Regions from separate parts of the Nonomuraea terrae genome, predicted to be linked through region 2. Evidence: riboswitches for the same ligand, from Rfam matches in the RefSeq annotation. Region 2 holds a riboswitch; each other region holds the start of a gene.

Region 1 (4,336 bases), on a different contig from region 2:
TCCGGTGATGGCGTTAGCCATACCGGGCCACGGGCAGGCCGCCTGATATGTCGGAAACACCACCACCACAGAAGCAGCCGTACCCGGGTCAGACCGGCGAAATGGCCCCCGAGCCGCGCGACGAGATGCGCGGCTACCAGGGCAGGGGCCTGCTGCAGGACAAGAAGTGCCTGATCACCGGCGGCGACTCGGGCATCGGCAGGGCGGTCGCCGTGGCCTTCGCCAAGGAGGGGGCCGACGTCGCGATCGCGTACCTGAACGAGCACGAGGACGCCGCGCACACCCGCAAGCTGGTCGAGGCCACCGGCCGGCGCTGCGTGCCGCTGCCCGGCGACCTGGGCGACCGCGCCCACTGCGCCTCGGTCGTCGAGCAGGCCGTCTCCGAGCTGGGCGGCCTGGACGTCCTGGTCAACAACGTGGCGTACCAGGCGCCGGTGAGCGGCCTGGAGGAGCTGACCGACGAGCAGTGGGAGCACACGTTCGCGGTCAACATCCACAGCTACTTCCGCGTGACCAAGGCCGCCCTGCCCCACCTGCGGGAGGGCGGCGCGATCATCAACACCTCCTCGATCAACGGCCTGCGCGGCAACAAGTCGCTCATCGACTACGCCGCCACGAAGGGCGCCATCAACGCCTTCACCTACTCCATGGCGCAGAACCTGGTCGAACGCGGCATCCGGGTCAACGCCGTGGCACCGGGCCCGGTGTGGACGCCGCTGATCCCGGCGACCATGCCCGAGGAGAAGGTGGGCAAATTCGGTCAGCAGGTGCCGATGCAGCGGGCCGCCGACCCGGACGAGATCGCCCCTTCGTACGTCTTCTTCGCCTCCGGGCTGATGTCGTCGTACTACACGGGCGAGGTCCTCGCCCCGATCGGCGGCGAGACGCTGCCTGGATGAGCGGAGGCGGCCACCGGTCAGGTTTCCGGCGTGGTGGCCGTTCCCCGATCGTGGGCAAGGAGGCCGGCGCCGCCGCCGGCCTCCTCATTCACCGGCTAGTCGACGTAGATCTCGCCGCCGAGGCGGCGGAACTCGGCGGCCTTCTCGGCGTACCCCTGCTCGCGGATCTCGTGGCTGATGCGCATCGAGCAGAACTTCGGGCCGCACATCGAGCAGAAGTGGGCCGTCTTGGCCGGCGCGGCGGGCAGCGTCTCGTCGTGGAAGGACCGGGCCGTGTCAGGGTCGAGCGACAGGTCGAACTGGTCCTCCCAGCGGAACTCGAACCGCGCGTCCGACAGCGCGTCGTCCCACGCCTGGGCCTGCGGATGCCCCTTGGCCAGGTCCGCGGCGTGGGCGGCGATCTTGTACGTGATCACGCCGGTCTTGACGTCGTCCTTGTCCGGCAGGCCGAGATGCTCCTTCGGGGTGACGTAACAGAGCATCGCGGTGCCGAACCAGCCGATCATGGCGGCCCCGATGCCCGAGGTGATGTGGTCGTAGCCAGGGGCGATGTCGGTCACGAGCGGGCCGAGCGTGTAGAACGGCGCGTCGTCGCAGAGCTCCTGCTGCAGCTCGACGTTCTCCTTGATCTTGTGCATGGGCACGTGGCCCGGGCCCTCGATCATGACCTGCACGTCGTACTCTCGCGCGATCGTGGTCAGCTCCCCGAGCGTGCGCAGCTCGGCGAACTGGGCCTCGTCGTTCGCGTCCGCGATCGAGCCGGGGCGCAGGCCGTCACCGAGCGAGAACGACACGTCGTAGCGGGCCAGGATCTCGCACATCTCGGCGAAGTTCTCGTACAGGAAGCTCTCGCGGTGGTGCGCCAGGCACCAGGCGGCCATGATCGAGCCCCCGCGCGAGACGATGCCGGTCTTGCGGCCGGCGGTCAGCGGCACGTACGACAGCCGCACGCCCGCGTGCACGGTCACGTAGTCGACGCCCTGCTCGCACTGCTCGATCAGGGTGTCGCGGTAGACCTCCCACGACAGCGCCTCGGGGCGCCCCTTGACCTTCTCCAGTGCCTGGTAGATCGGCACGGTCCCGACCGGCACCGGCGAGTTGCGCAGGATCCACTCGCGCGTCTCGTGGATGTCGTCGCCGGTGGACAGGTCCATGATCGTGTCGGCGCCCCACCGGGTGGCCCAGGTCATCTTCTCGACCTCCTCCTCGATGGAGGAGGTCACGGCGGAGTTGCCGATGTTGGCGTTGATCTTGACGAGGAAGTTCCTGCCGATGATCATCGGCTCGGACTCGGGGTGGTTGACGTTCGCGGGGATGATGGCCCGTCCGGCCGCCACCTCCTGCCGGACGAATTCGGGGGTGACCCCCTCGCGCACGGCGATGAACTCCATCTCCTTGGTCACGATCCCGCGCCGGGCGCAGCCGACCTGGGTGACCGGCTCTCCCTTCTCGCGGCGCTCGGCAACCCAGGGCTCGCGCAGCCGCGGCAGACCACGCCGCAGGTCAGGCTCGTACGAGGGGTCGGTGTACGGGCCCGAGGTGTCGTACAGCGTCACCGCCGATCCGTTGGACAGGTGCACCTGCCGCATCGGCACGCGCAGGTCACCGGTGTAGATCTTGGAGAATCGGGGCTGGTGCGCGTCAGTCATCGCGCAAACTCCCTTCGCCGGCATTACCCGGAGCAGGTTCTGGCGGTCGGCGGCTTTCAGCCGTCCTCTCAGCCCGATGTGCAGGGCTCCCGCGTTGGACGGCGGTGATCGTACCCACGCCCGGCATCGCCTGAAACATGGTGCGTTTGTGTGAATTGATGTTTGGTGACCCTCCTGGGCGGTACGGACCACTTCGGGGGGACTATGAAGAAGATCGTCGCTGTCGCCGGACTCGTGGTGCTGGCCGCGGTCGGCGCCACCGCAGCCGCTGGGGACGGTAGCGACCAGCGCGAAGTGAGCCAGGAACAGTACGACACGCTGATCGCCCAGTGTCGCTACGCGGACACCGGACCCGCGAGGTGCCGCGCGGAGGTCAGACGGACGTACCGCGTCGGCAACGAGGACACGGAGCTCGACTGCCGCGCGTACGCCGGCGTGGCCGTGTGCGGCGAGCTCAAACTCAGCAAGACCGAGCGCCGGTGCGTGCGCGAGTCCACCGAGCAGGGATTGTCCCTCCGCCGCGCCGAAGTGGAGTGCTACACGCGATCGTGAGGAGCTGACATCGGTTGATCATCGTGGGCGTGGACGGCTCCCGTACCGGCCTTGACGCCGCCGGCTGGGCCGCCACCGAGGCGAAGCTGCGGGGGGCGCCGCTCACCGTGGCCTACGCCGTGCCGAAGTGGTTGTGCGAGCAGGAGGCCCTCCACTACGCCGAGGTGGCCCGGTGGATGCGCGACTCCGCCCACACCGTGCTGACCGCGGCGCAGGACCGCGCCCGCCGCGAGTGGCCGCAGGTCAGCGTGGAAGGCGTGCTGCTGCCCGGCGACCCTCGATCGGCCCTGGTCAAGGCGTCGGAACGGGCCGAGCTGCTGGTCGTCGGCAACCGCGGCGTCGGCGGCGTACGCGGGCTGCTCATCGGCTCGGCCGCGCACGGGGTCGCCACGCACGCCCGGACGAACGTCGTGCTCGTCCAGCACCAGCCGGCCGTCTCACGCGGCGAGATCGTGGCCGGGACCGACAACTCCCCCGGCGCCGAGCGCGCGATCGAGTTCGCCTTCCGCGAAGCAGGGCTGCGGGGCGCCCGGCTGCGCGTCGTGTACGCCTGGGCCTGGCCCCGGTCCACCGGCTTCGAGCCTGCCGACCGCGACAGCGAACAGGACGCGCTGGACCTGCTGAAAGACCGGCTGACCGGCCACCGCGACCGGCACCCCGCGGTCGACGTGGTTCCCGAGGTCGTGCACGGGCACCCGCTGGAGGTGCTGAAAGAGGCCGCGGTGGGCGCGGACCTGCTGGTCGTCGGCTCGCGCGGGCACGGGCAGCTCGCGGGCATGCTGCTCGGCTCCATCAGCCAGGCCCTGCTGCACCACGCGCCCTGCCCCCTGGCCGTGGTCCGCACTAGTTCATGACGATGGGCGCCATCCGCGGCTTGGCCAGCCGTACGTAGTCGTCCGTGGCCAGCGCCACCGAGCGGTCGAGGCGGGCGGCGTTGAAGTACAGCTCGGGCTGCCCCAGCAGCGACGGGTCGGCGACCAGCTCCAGCCGCGGGTCGTAGCTGAACGGCAGCACCGTCCCGCTGACGCTGCCCGCCAGCTCCTCGGCCTTGTCCTTGCCGGCGAAGCCGACGTACGTGCCGTCGAGCAGCTCCTTGACGGCCTGCAGGTCGAGCCGGGCGTCGCCGGGCACGACGGCCAGCACGTGCCGCGTCTGCTTCTTGCCGATCTTGACCATCACGATCAGGCACTTGGCCGCCTGCGACACGTCGTGCCCGCGCAACGCGCTGACCTCGTC
Region 2 (4,336 bases):
CGGGCCTGCGCGTCCACAACCGCACGGGCCAGCCGTGCGACGTCTGCGGCGACACGATCCGCGAGGTCTCGTTCGCCGACTCCTCGCTGCAGTACTGCCCCACCTGCCAGACGGGCGGCAAGCCGCTGGCCGACCGCCGCCTGTCCCGGCTGCTCAAGTAGCGTCGTCAGGCCCGTACGGGCACCGGCTCCGCGGCGCGCGCCCGCGCGCGCAGGCCGACGGCGGCGATGACGGCGGCCAGCAGTGTGGCCGTCACCGGCACCACCAGAGCGGCCCGCATGGCGGCGAGCCCGGCCTCGGCGCCCGTCGCCGCGCCCAGGGCGGCCACGTTCACCGCCGTCACCGCCGACAGCCCGAGCGCCGCGCCGAACTGGAACGAGGAGTTGATCAGACCGCCGGCCAGGCCCTGCTCGTGCTCGGCGATGCCGTCGGTGGCCACGATGGTGAGCGGGCCGTAGACGAAGGCGAACATCAGGCCGATCAGCAGCATCGACGGCAGCATGGCGGCGTACACCCAGTCCAGGCCGACGCCGAGGAAGAGCGCGTAGGCCAGCAGGCCCGACAGCAGGCCGGCGAACACGACCTTGGCGTTGCCGTACCGGTTGACCAGCCACGGGGTCAGGATGGGGGCGAGCACCACGTCGGCGGCGGCGGCCAGCATCGCCAGGCCGGTCTGGATGGTGGACCAGCCGCGCAACTCCTGCAAATAGAGCGTGACCAGGAACTGGAAGCCGAAGAACGAGGCCGTGAGCAGGGCGGCCGTCACGTTGGCCCGGACCAGCGCCTTCGACCTGAAGATGCCCAGGCGCACCAGCGGATGGGCGGCGCGGCGTTCCACGGCGACGAACGCCGCCAGCAGCGCCAGCCCGCCCGCGAAGGCGGCGACGGTGAGCGGCCACCCGTCGGCCGGGTGCTCCAGGCGTACGACGCCGTAGACCAGCAGCATCATCGCGGTCGTGACGAGGACCGCGCCCGTCAGGTCGAACCCGCCCGCGGCGGGCCGTTCGCCGTCCGGCTTCCTCAGCAACGGGATGGCGGCGGCCAGGATCACCGCCGACATCAGCACCGGCGCGAAGAACACCCAGCGCCAGCCGAACGCCGTCAGCAGGCCGCCGATCACCAGGCCGAGCGCGAACCCGCCCGCGGCCGTCCCCGCGTAGATCAGCAGCGCCCGGTTGCGCACCGGGCCCTCGGGAAAGGTCGTGGTGATCAGCGACAGGCCGGCCGGCGTCATGAACGCGGCGGCGACCCCCGTGACGAACCGCGCCACGAGCAGCACCCACCCTTCGTCCGCGAAGCCGCCGAGCCCGGAGAAGACGAGGAAGACCACCAGCCAGAGCAGGAACATCCGCCGCCTGCCCAGCAGGTCGGCCGCCCGGCCGCCGAGCAGCATGAACCCGCCGTAGCCGAGCACGTACGCGCTCACGACGCCGCTCAGCATGCCGGTGGACAGCCCCAGGTCGGCCCGGATGGAGGGGAGGGCGACGTTCAGCATGGCCACGTCGATGCCCTCAAGGAAGATGGCTCCGCACAGAACAGCGAGTACGCCCCAAGAACGGGCAGAAACTGGCATCACGGTTACCTTTCGGCAGGTCGGTTATCTCTTGTAACCGTCCACATCATGGGCCAGTATGAAATGTCGTGGAAGACGGCACTTTAAGGTCACTCAGTTACTGCGAAAGCACCGTGGACGACGACTACGACGCCCGTCAGTGGGACACCCGGGAGGACTGCGAGGTCCGGCAGATCCTCGACCGCATCGCCGACAAGTGGTCGCTGCTGGTCATCGCCCTGCTCGACTGCCAGAGCCTGCGCTTCACCCAGCTCCGCCGCGAGATCGACGGCGTCAGCCAGCGCATGCTCAGCGTCACCCTGCGCCAGCTCGAACGCGACGGCCTGGTCACCCGCACGGTCCACCCCGTGGTGCCGCCACGGGTCGACTACGCGCTGACGCCGCTCGGCCGTACGTTGCACCAGACCATCAAGGCGCTGGTCACCTGGACGGAGGAGCACCGGGGGGAGATCGCGGCGGCGCGTGCCGACTACGACGCGCGGCGCGAGATGATGGAGACATGACCGTTCCCGAGATCGAGGCCAACGCCCTCCCCGACGACGCCTACCTGCTCGACGTCCGTGAGCAGGAAGAATGGCTGGCAGGGCACGCGCCGCAGGCCGTCCACATCCCGATGACGCAGATCCAGGGCCGCCTCGACGAGGTCCCCGCCGACCGCACGGTCTACGTCGTCTGCCGGGTGGGTGGCCGGTCGATGCAGGTGGCGGCGTGGCTCAACCAGCTCGGCCGCGACGCGGTCAACGTGGCGGGCGGCATGCAGTCGTGGGAGGCGGCGAGCCGTCCGATGGAGAGCGAGACCGGCCAGCCGCCGTTCGTCGCCTGAGCCCGGGAGAGGGGCGCCGCGCTGACCCTGGCCCGCTCCGTCGAGGGGCGGTCTGGCGGTCTGGTGAAGGGTTAGGGCATCATGGGGGCGTAAAGCCGGGTTGATCCTGGCTTTGCCATACCTGTCAACGCGGGAGCTTGGGGCTTACCAGGCTGAGAGGGCGACTGAGCGCTGTCGCCGACCGCACGAACCTGTCCGGGTAATGCCGGCGTAGGGAGTGTGCGATGACGCACGGCGTCGAAGAAGTCCCCCTGACCCTCGAAGGACGGCCGCCGAAGACGCTGGGCGTGCTCGACCAGGGTGCGCTCTGGGCCAACCTGGGGGTCAGCCTGCTCGGCTTCTCCGGGGCGCTGTTCCTGATCGACCCCCTCGACGGCGTCCCGCTCTCGCTGGGCGCGGCGCTCCTCGCCACCGTGATCGGCAGCCTGATCGGCACCGCCATGGTCGGCCTGTCGGCCATCCCGGGCACCCGGACGGGACAGCCCGCGATGGTGCTGCTGCGCGGGCTGTTCGGGGCCAGGATGTCGTACGTCCCCACGGTGCTGAACATCGTGCAGATGCTCGGCTGGGGCGCCTTCGAGCTGTGGGTGATCGCCAAGGCGGCCAACGCGATGTTCGGCGGGATCCCGTACGAGGCGTGGGTGATCGTGGCGGGTGTGCTGACCACCGCGCTGACGATCTGGCCGCTCGGCGCGATCCGGGTGCTGCGCCGGTACGTCACCATCGGGGTGATCATCTCGATGCTCTGGTTCGCCTGGCACATGATCTCCGACGCGCCCCCGTACACGGGCGGCTCGTGGGAGGCGTTCGCGCCGGCGGTCGACTACGTGATCGCGCTGTCGGTGTCGTGGGTGCCGATGGCCGCCGACTTCGCCCGGCACTCGCGGTCGAGCAAGGCCGCGTTCACCGGCGTGGTCGGGGGCTACACGCTGGCCCAGGTGGCCTGCCTCGGCCTCGGCGTGTACGCGGTCGCGATCGCGGGAGCCGAGGCGGTGGCGGCCGACTCGACGTCGGTGTTCGGCACGTTCGTCGCGGTGCCGCTGGGCGTGCTGTTCTTCGCCGTCCTGACGCTGCGCGAGACCGACCAGTCGTTCGCCAACGTCTACTCCACCACCATGTCGCTGCAGAACCTCATGCCGCGCGTGGACCGGCGCGTCTTCTCCGTCGCCATCGGCGTGCTGACCGTCGGCATCGCCCTGGTGGTGGACGTCAACTCCTACGGCGCGTTCCTGGGCGTGATCGGGGCGGTGTTCGTGCCGATGTTCGCGGTGCTCGCCGTCGAGTACTTCCTCTTCGGCGGCTCCCGCTCGTGGAACACCGCCGAGGACGCGCCTTCGCGCTGGTCGATGCTGGTGCCGTGGGCGCTCGGCTTCGTCGCGTACTGGCTGACCACCTCCACCCCGACCGTCGCCGGGTGGGACCAGATCTGGGCGGGCCTGCGCGATGCCATCGGCTTCACCCGCGAGCCGTGGATGAACGGCGCCCTCGGCGGCGCGGTCGTCGCGGCACTCGTGACCGCCGTGATCGGCCTGGTGCGGCAGCGCCGCTCAGCTGCCCGCTGAGACGCGCCGCTCGACGTTGAGGAGGTGCTGCTTGGCGGCCGCGCCTCCGGCGTAGTCGCCGAGCGAGCCGTCGGCGCGCACCACCCGGTGACACGGGGCGATCACGCAGACGGGGTTGGAGGCCAGCGCGTTGCCGATCGCCCGCAGCGCGCGCGGCCGGCCGATGCTCTCGCCGATCTCCTCCAGCGTCGTGGTGGTGCCGTAGGGGACGGCCATCGTCTTCTGCAGCACCGTACGAGCGAACGGGGTGGCGAGCGTCAGGTCGACCGGCGTGGCGAACGCCCGCAGCCGGCCCGAGAAGTAGGCGTCGAGCTCTCTGCGCACCGGGTCGAGCCGGCGCGGGTCGGGCCCGATGGAATCGCCCATATGCCTGCTGAT
Region 3 (4,336 bases), on a different contig from region 2:
TGCTGCTCGCGCCGCGCGACTACCTGTCGACGTTCATGAAGATCGGCACGATCGTGCTGATCGCGATCGGCATCGCGGTCACCATGCCGGTCATGCAGACCCCCGCCTTCACCGACTTCGCCTTCACCGGCGACGGGCCGGTCTTCGCCGGGTCGCTGTTCCCGTTCGTGTTCATCACGATCGCCTGCGGCGCGTTGTCGGGGTTCCACTCGCTGATCTCGTCCGGCACGACGCCCAAGATGATCCAGAAGGAGAGCCAGGTCCGCCTGATCGGGTACGGCTCCATGCTCATGGAGTCGTTCGTGGCCGTCATGGCGATCACGGCGGCCTGCGTGCTCACCCCCGGCCTCTACTTCGCGATGAACTCCCCGGCCGGCGTCGTCGGCACCACCGTGCAGAGCGCCGCCGAGGCCGTCACGAACATGGGCTTCATCATCACGCCCGAGCAGCTGCAGGCGGCGGCGACGGCCGTACAGGAGGAGACGCTGATCGCCCGGACGGGCGGCGCGCCGACGCTGGCGGTGGGCATCTCCCAGATCTTCTCCGGGTTCCTCGGGGGCCAGGCGCTGCAGGCGTTCTGGTACCACTTCGCGATCATGTTCGAGGCGCTGTTCATCCTCACCACCGTCGACGCCGGCACCCGCGTCGGGCGCTTCATGCTCCAGGACACCATCGGCAACCTGTGGAAGCCGATGGGCCGGGTGAGCTGGTGGCCGAGCGTCTACATCTCCAGCGCCGTCGTCGTGGCGGCCTGGGGTTACTTCCTCTACCAGGGCGTCAACGACCCGCTCGGCGGCATCAACCAGCTGTTCCCGTTGTTCGGCATCGCCAACCAGCTGCTCGCCGCGGTGGCGCTCACCGTCGCCACCACTCTGCTGATCAAGAGCGGGCGGCTGAAATGGGCCTGGGTCACGGCGGTGCCCCTGGCCTGGGACGTCGCCGTCACGCTGACGGCGAGCTGGCAGAAGATCTTCTCGCCCGACCCGGGGCTCGGCTTCTTCGCCCAGCGCGACCGCTACCAGACCGCGCTCGACCAGGGCCAGTTGCTCGCGCCCGCCCGGACGGAGGACGCGATGCGGCAGATCGTGATCAACTCGACCGTCGACGGCATCCTGGCGGCCCTGTTCGCCATTCTGATCATCGTCGTCATCGTGGACGCCATGCGGGTGTGGGTGAAGGCGATCAGATCGCCGGAGCCGCTGCCGAGCACGGAGGAGCCGTTCCAGGAGTCGAAGATCCTCGCGCCGTCCGGCCTCATCCCCACCCGCGAGGAACGGGAGGCGATGGCCAGGGCCACAGCGGGGAGCTGAGCGTCAGGGCGCGAGCCACCGCTCGGTCGGCCAGGTCTCGCGCCTCCAGGCGCTGTCCCAGAACATCCACTCGTACGCCGCCGCCCGGCAGTACGCCCGCTCCATGGCCGCGCGGGTGTCCGGCCCGGCGGCGGCGGCGAGCCGGTCGGCGACGGCCTTGGCCTGCTCCACGGAGGCCGCGAAGCCGGGGTCGGAGTAGGTGGAGATCCACTTCCCGTACGGGTGGCCGTCCAGGTCGCCGGCCCTGCCGAGCAGCGCCGTGCCGACGTCCTGATAGATCCAGAAGCACGGCAGCACCGCCGCCGCGATCACCGGGTACGGCGCGGTGAGCGCGGTCGCCTGCAGGAACGACGCGTACGCCAGGCACGTCGGCGACGTGGCGACGCCCTCGGCGTCGGCGCCCAGGTCGGCGACGTAGCCGGCGTGCAGCAGGCGCTCGGCGGCCAGCGCGGTGTGCGCGCTCTGCGCGTAGAACGCGGCCTCCGCCGGGTCGCCGGCGCGGGCCGACGCCGTGGCGAGCGTCTTGGAGAACGCCTCCAGATAGCGGCCGTCCTGCACGATGTAGAACGCGAACCGCTCGGGTTCGAGCGTGCCGTCGCCGAGTGCGACGTTGAACGGGTGGTCGTGGATGGCCTTCATCAACTCGGCCGTGCGCTGCCACATGTCGTCGCAGAACATGACGTCCCTTCGCTAGTGCGAACTAGAGCAGGTTCGACGGGTGTGATCTCAGCCCGGACGCCCGGGCACCCCGCGTCAACGCGCCGACTGTAACACGGGATTAGCCGGACATCTTGTACGTCAGCCCTCATGTGGGTTGTTACCTGGCGATTCATTCCAAGATCAGGCAGTTACTCCTTGATCAACATCCAGGTTTCGGCTGCCGTTAACCCGGCCTGATATGTCCCTTTGTAACGTTCGTCCCAGTCACGCGCCCTCCTCCCCGTGCGATCCCGATCGGGATCAGGACGCGGTCGGTGATCAGGCCCTGACCTCCTTCCCTCTGCACGACCATGTCCGAGGAGACGCATGTCCACGGAAACCCTGACGTCCGCCGGCGCGCCCATCGACGCGTACGGCACGCCGCTGATCGACGCCGCGGACCTCGTCCCCGGAGCCCGCGTCCTGATCAAGGACGAGACCCGGTACGCCTCCGGCAGCCACAAGGAACCCGCGGCGCGGGCCGTGGTGGCCCGCGCCGCCGCCGACGGGTACCGCCATGTGGTGGTCGCGACGTGCGGCAACTACGGCCGCGCGATGGCGATGGCGTGCCGCGCTGCCGGCATGACCTGCACAATCGTCCTGCCCGAGGGCTGGAGCGACGGTGGCGCGTGGATGCGCGCCGCGGGGGCTCACGTGCATCTGGTGCCCGGCAGCTACGAGGACGCCGTGGACGAGTCCCGCCGGGTGGCCGCGGAGGAGGGCGCGGTCGACGGCAACGTGGACGGCCCGTACGCGGACGCGGTGTTCGAGGGACACGGCGTGGTGGTCCCCGCGCTGCGGGAGGCCCTCGGCGAGCCGCCCGCGGCGCTGTGGGTCCCGGTGGGCAACGGCACCACGACGATCGCCGTCCACCGGCGGATGCGGGCACTCGGCTGGTCCAGCGTGATCAACGGTGTGTGTTCCGCGGGCAACAACCCGGTGGTGACGAGCTGGCCCGGCGAGTACCGGATGTTGCCGCCGGACGCCGTCACGGCGTCGGACCACAACCAGCCGCTGGTCAACTGGCACGCCCTGCAGGGCGCCGAGGCCATGGCGGCCATCGCCGACACCGGCGGCGCGGTGTTCGGGGTCCACGACGAGCAGTTGATCGAGGCCAGGGCCGCGCTCACCCCGTACGGTGCGAGCCCGACCGCGGCCGGGGCGGCGGCCCTGGCCGGGCTGCTCGCGCGCGCCCGCGCGGCGGGCCCGCTGTCCGGAACCCACGTCGTGCTGCTCAGCGGACGCTGACCGTACCTGCCGCACCTGATCGGGGAAACGATGACCGCACTGACCGGAGGCGGCCCCGCGCTGCTCTTCGCGCGCACCAAGGTGACCCGGGACGACCAGCGGGTCTTCGTCGCCAAGCTGGCCGCGCTGGCCGTGCTGACCGCCGTGGGGGTGGTCCTCGCGCTGCGCCCGGAGTTACCCCTGGTCGCCGTGGGCGTGGTGATCCTCGCCGCGATGTACACGCACGCCGTCGAGTTGCAGCACCAGTGCCTGCACCACTCGGCGTTCCGCAGGCCCTGGCCGCACCGGCTGGCCGGCGTCCCGCTGGGCCTGCCCCTGATGGTGGTCTACAGCCACTACCGCCTGCGTCACCTGCAGCATCACCGTTATCTCGGCACGCCCCAGGACACCGAGTTCTTCGGCTTCGACACCCGGGCACCGCTGACCGTGTCACACCTGGTACGCGGGCTGCTCGACTACCGGCGGCTCGCCTCGGTCCTGTGGGAGGTGCTGCTCGCCGCCACGGGCCGCTGGACGTACGGGTTCGGCGCGGTCAGCCCGGCCATGCGCCGCCGCATCGTCGTGGACCACCTGGTCCTGGGCGGGGCCGTCCTGGCCGCGCTCGGCGTCGCCGTGGCCGGGTACGGCCAGTACCCGCTCCGGCTGTGGGTGCTGCCCCTCCTGCTCGCGGTGCCACTGCACTTCCTCGTGGAGCTGCCCGAGCACGTCCTCTGCGACACCGACAGCACCGATGTGCTGCGCAACACGCGGTCGATCAGGGGGAGCCGGCTGAGCACCTGGTTCACCAACGGCAACAACCTGCACATCGAGCACCATGCCGCGATGAGCGTGCCGATCAACCTGCTGCCCGGCCGTCACGAGGAGACCCGCCGCCACGCCGTCCACGTGGAGCGTACGTACGCGGACTTCTACCGCACCCTCTGGGCGGCCCTTCGCCGGCCGCACGGGAGAGGTGAGGCATGAGCGACATGCGCATCGCCGGCCCGGCGGAGGCGTCCCACGGTTCCGCCACGGGATCGCGGGACGCGGCCCCGGCCTTCGACGTGCTCGCCGCCGTCGCCGAGCAGGCACACCGAACG

The links. Region 2 has a riboswitch for thiamine pyrophosphate ahead of ACIBP6_RS30245 (purine-cytosine permease family protein). Riboswitches for the same ligand answer to the same signal wherever they lie in the genome.
Region 1: linked by a shared signal. The riboswitch ahead of thiC (phosphomethylpyrimidine synthase ThiC) and the one ahead of ACIBP6_RS30245 (purine-cytosine permease family protein) in region 2 are both predicted to bind thiamine pyrophosphate.
Region 3: linked by a shared signal. The riboswitch ahead of ACIBP6_RS39180 (TenA family protein) and the one ahead of ACIBP6_RS30245 (purine-cytosine permease family protein) in region 2 are both predicted to bind thiamine pyrophosphate.

The regions. Positions count from the first base shown of each region.
Region 1 covers NZ_JBITLL010000007.1:411,956-416,291, reverse strand. The annotation lists gene ACIBP6_RS35985 (glycine betaine ABC transporter substrate-binding protein) at 1-8, shown strand, start outside; gene ACIBP6_RS35980 (SDR family oxidoreductase) at 48-899, shown strand; gene thiC (phosphomethylpyrimidine synthase ThiC) at 995-2,548, opposite strand; TPP riboswitch at 2,541-2,651, opposite strand; gene ACIBP6_RS35970 (hypothetical protein) at 2,753-3,100, shown strand; gene ACIBP6_RS35965 (universal stress protein) at 3,124-3,954, shown strand; gene ACIBP6_RS35960 (YbaK/prolyl-tRNA synthetase associated domain-containing protein) at 3,944-4,336, opposite strand, start outside.
Region 2 covers NZ_JBITLL010000006.1:205,596-209,931, reverse strand. The annotation lists gene ACIBP6_RS30265 (Fpg/Nei family DNA glycosylase) at 1-161, shown strand, start outside; gene ACIBP6_RS30260 (MFS transporter) at 167-1,573, opposite strand; gene ACIBP6_RS30255 (winged helix-turn-helix transcriptional regulator) at 1,687-2,076, shown strand; gene ACIBP6_RS30250 (rhodanese-like domain-containing protein) at 2,073-2,396, shown strand; TPP riboswitch at 2,516-2,630, shown strand; gene ACIBP6_RS30245 (purine-cytosine permease family protein) at 2,621-3,958, shown strand; gene ACIBP6_RS30240 (methylated-DNA--[protein]-cysteine S-methyltransferase) at 3,944-4,336, opposite strand, start outside.
Region 3 covers NZ_JBITLL010000008.1:189,828-194,163, reverse strand. The annotation lists gene ACIBP6_RS39185 (carbon starvation CstA family protein) at 1-1,310, shown strand, start outside; gene ACIBP6_RS39180 (TenA family protein) at 1,314-1,988, opposite strand; TPP riboswitch at 1,976-2,071, opposite strand; gene ACIBP6_RS39175 (pyridoxal-phosphate dependent enzyme) at 2,337-3,257, shown strand; gene ACIBP6_RS39170 (fatty acid desaturase family protein) at 3,288-4,220, shown strand; gene ACIBP6_RS39165 (amino acid adenylation domain-containing protein) at 4,217-4,336, shown strand, end outside.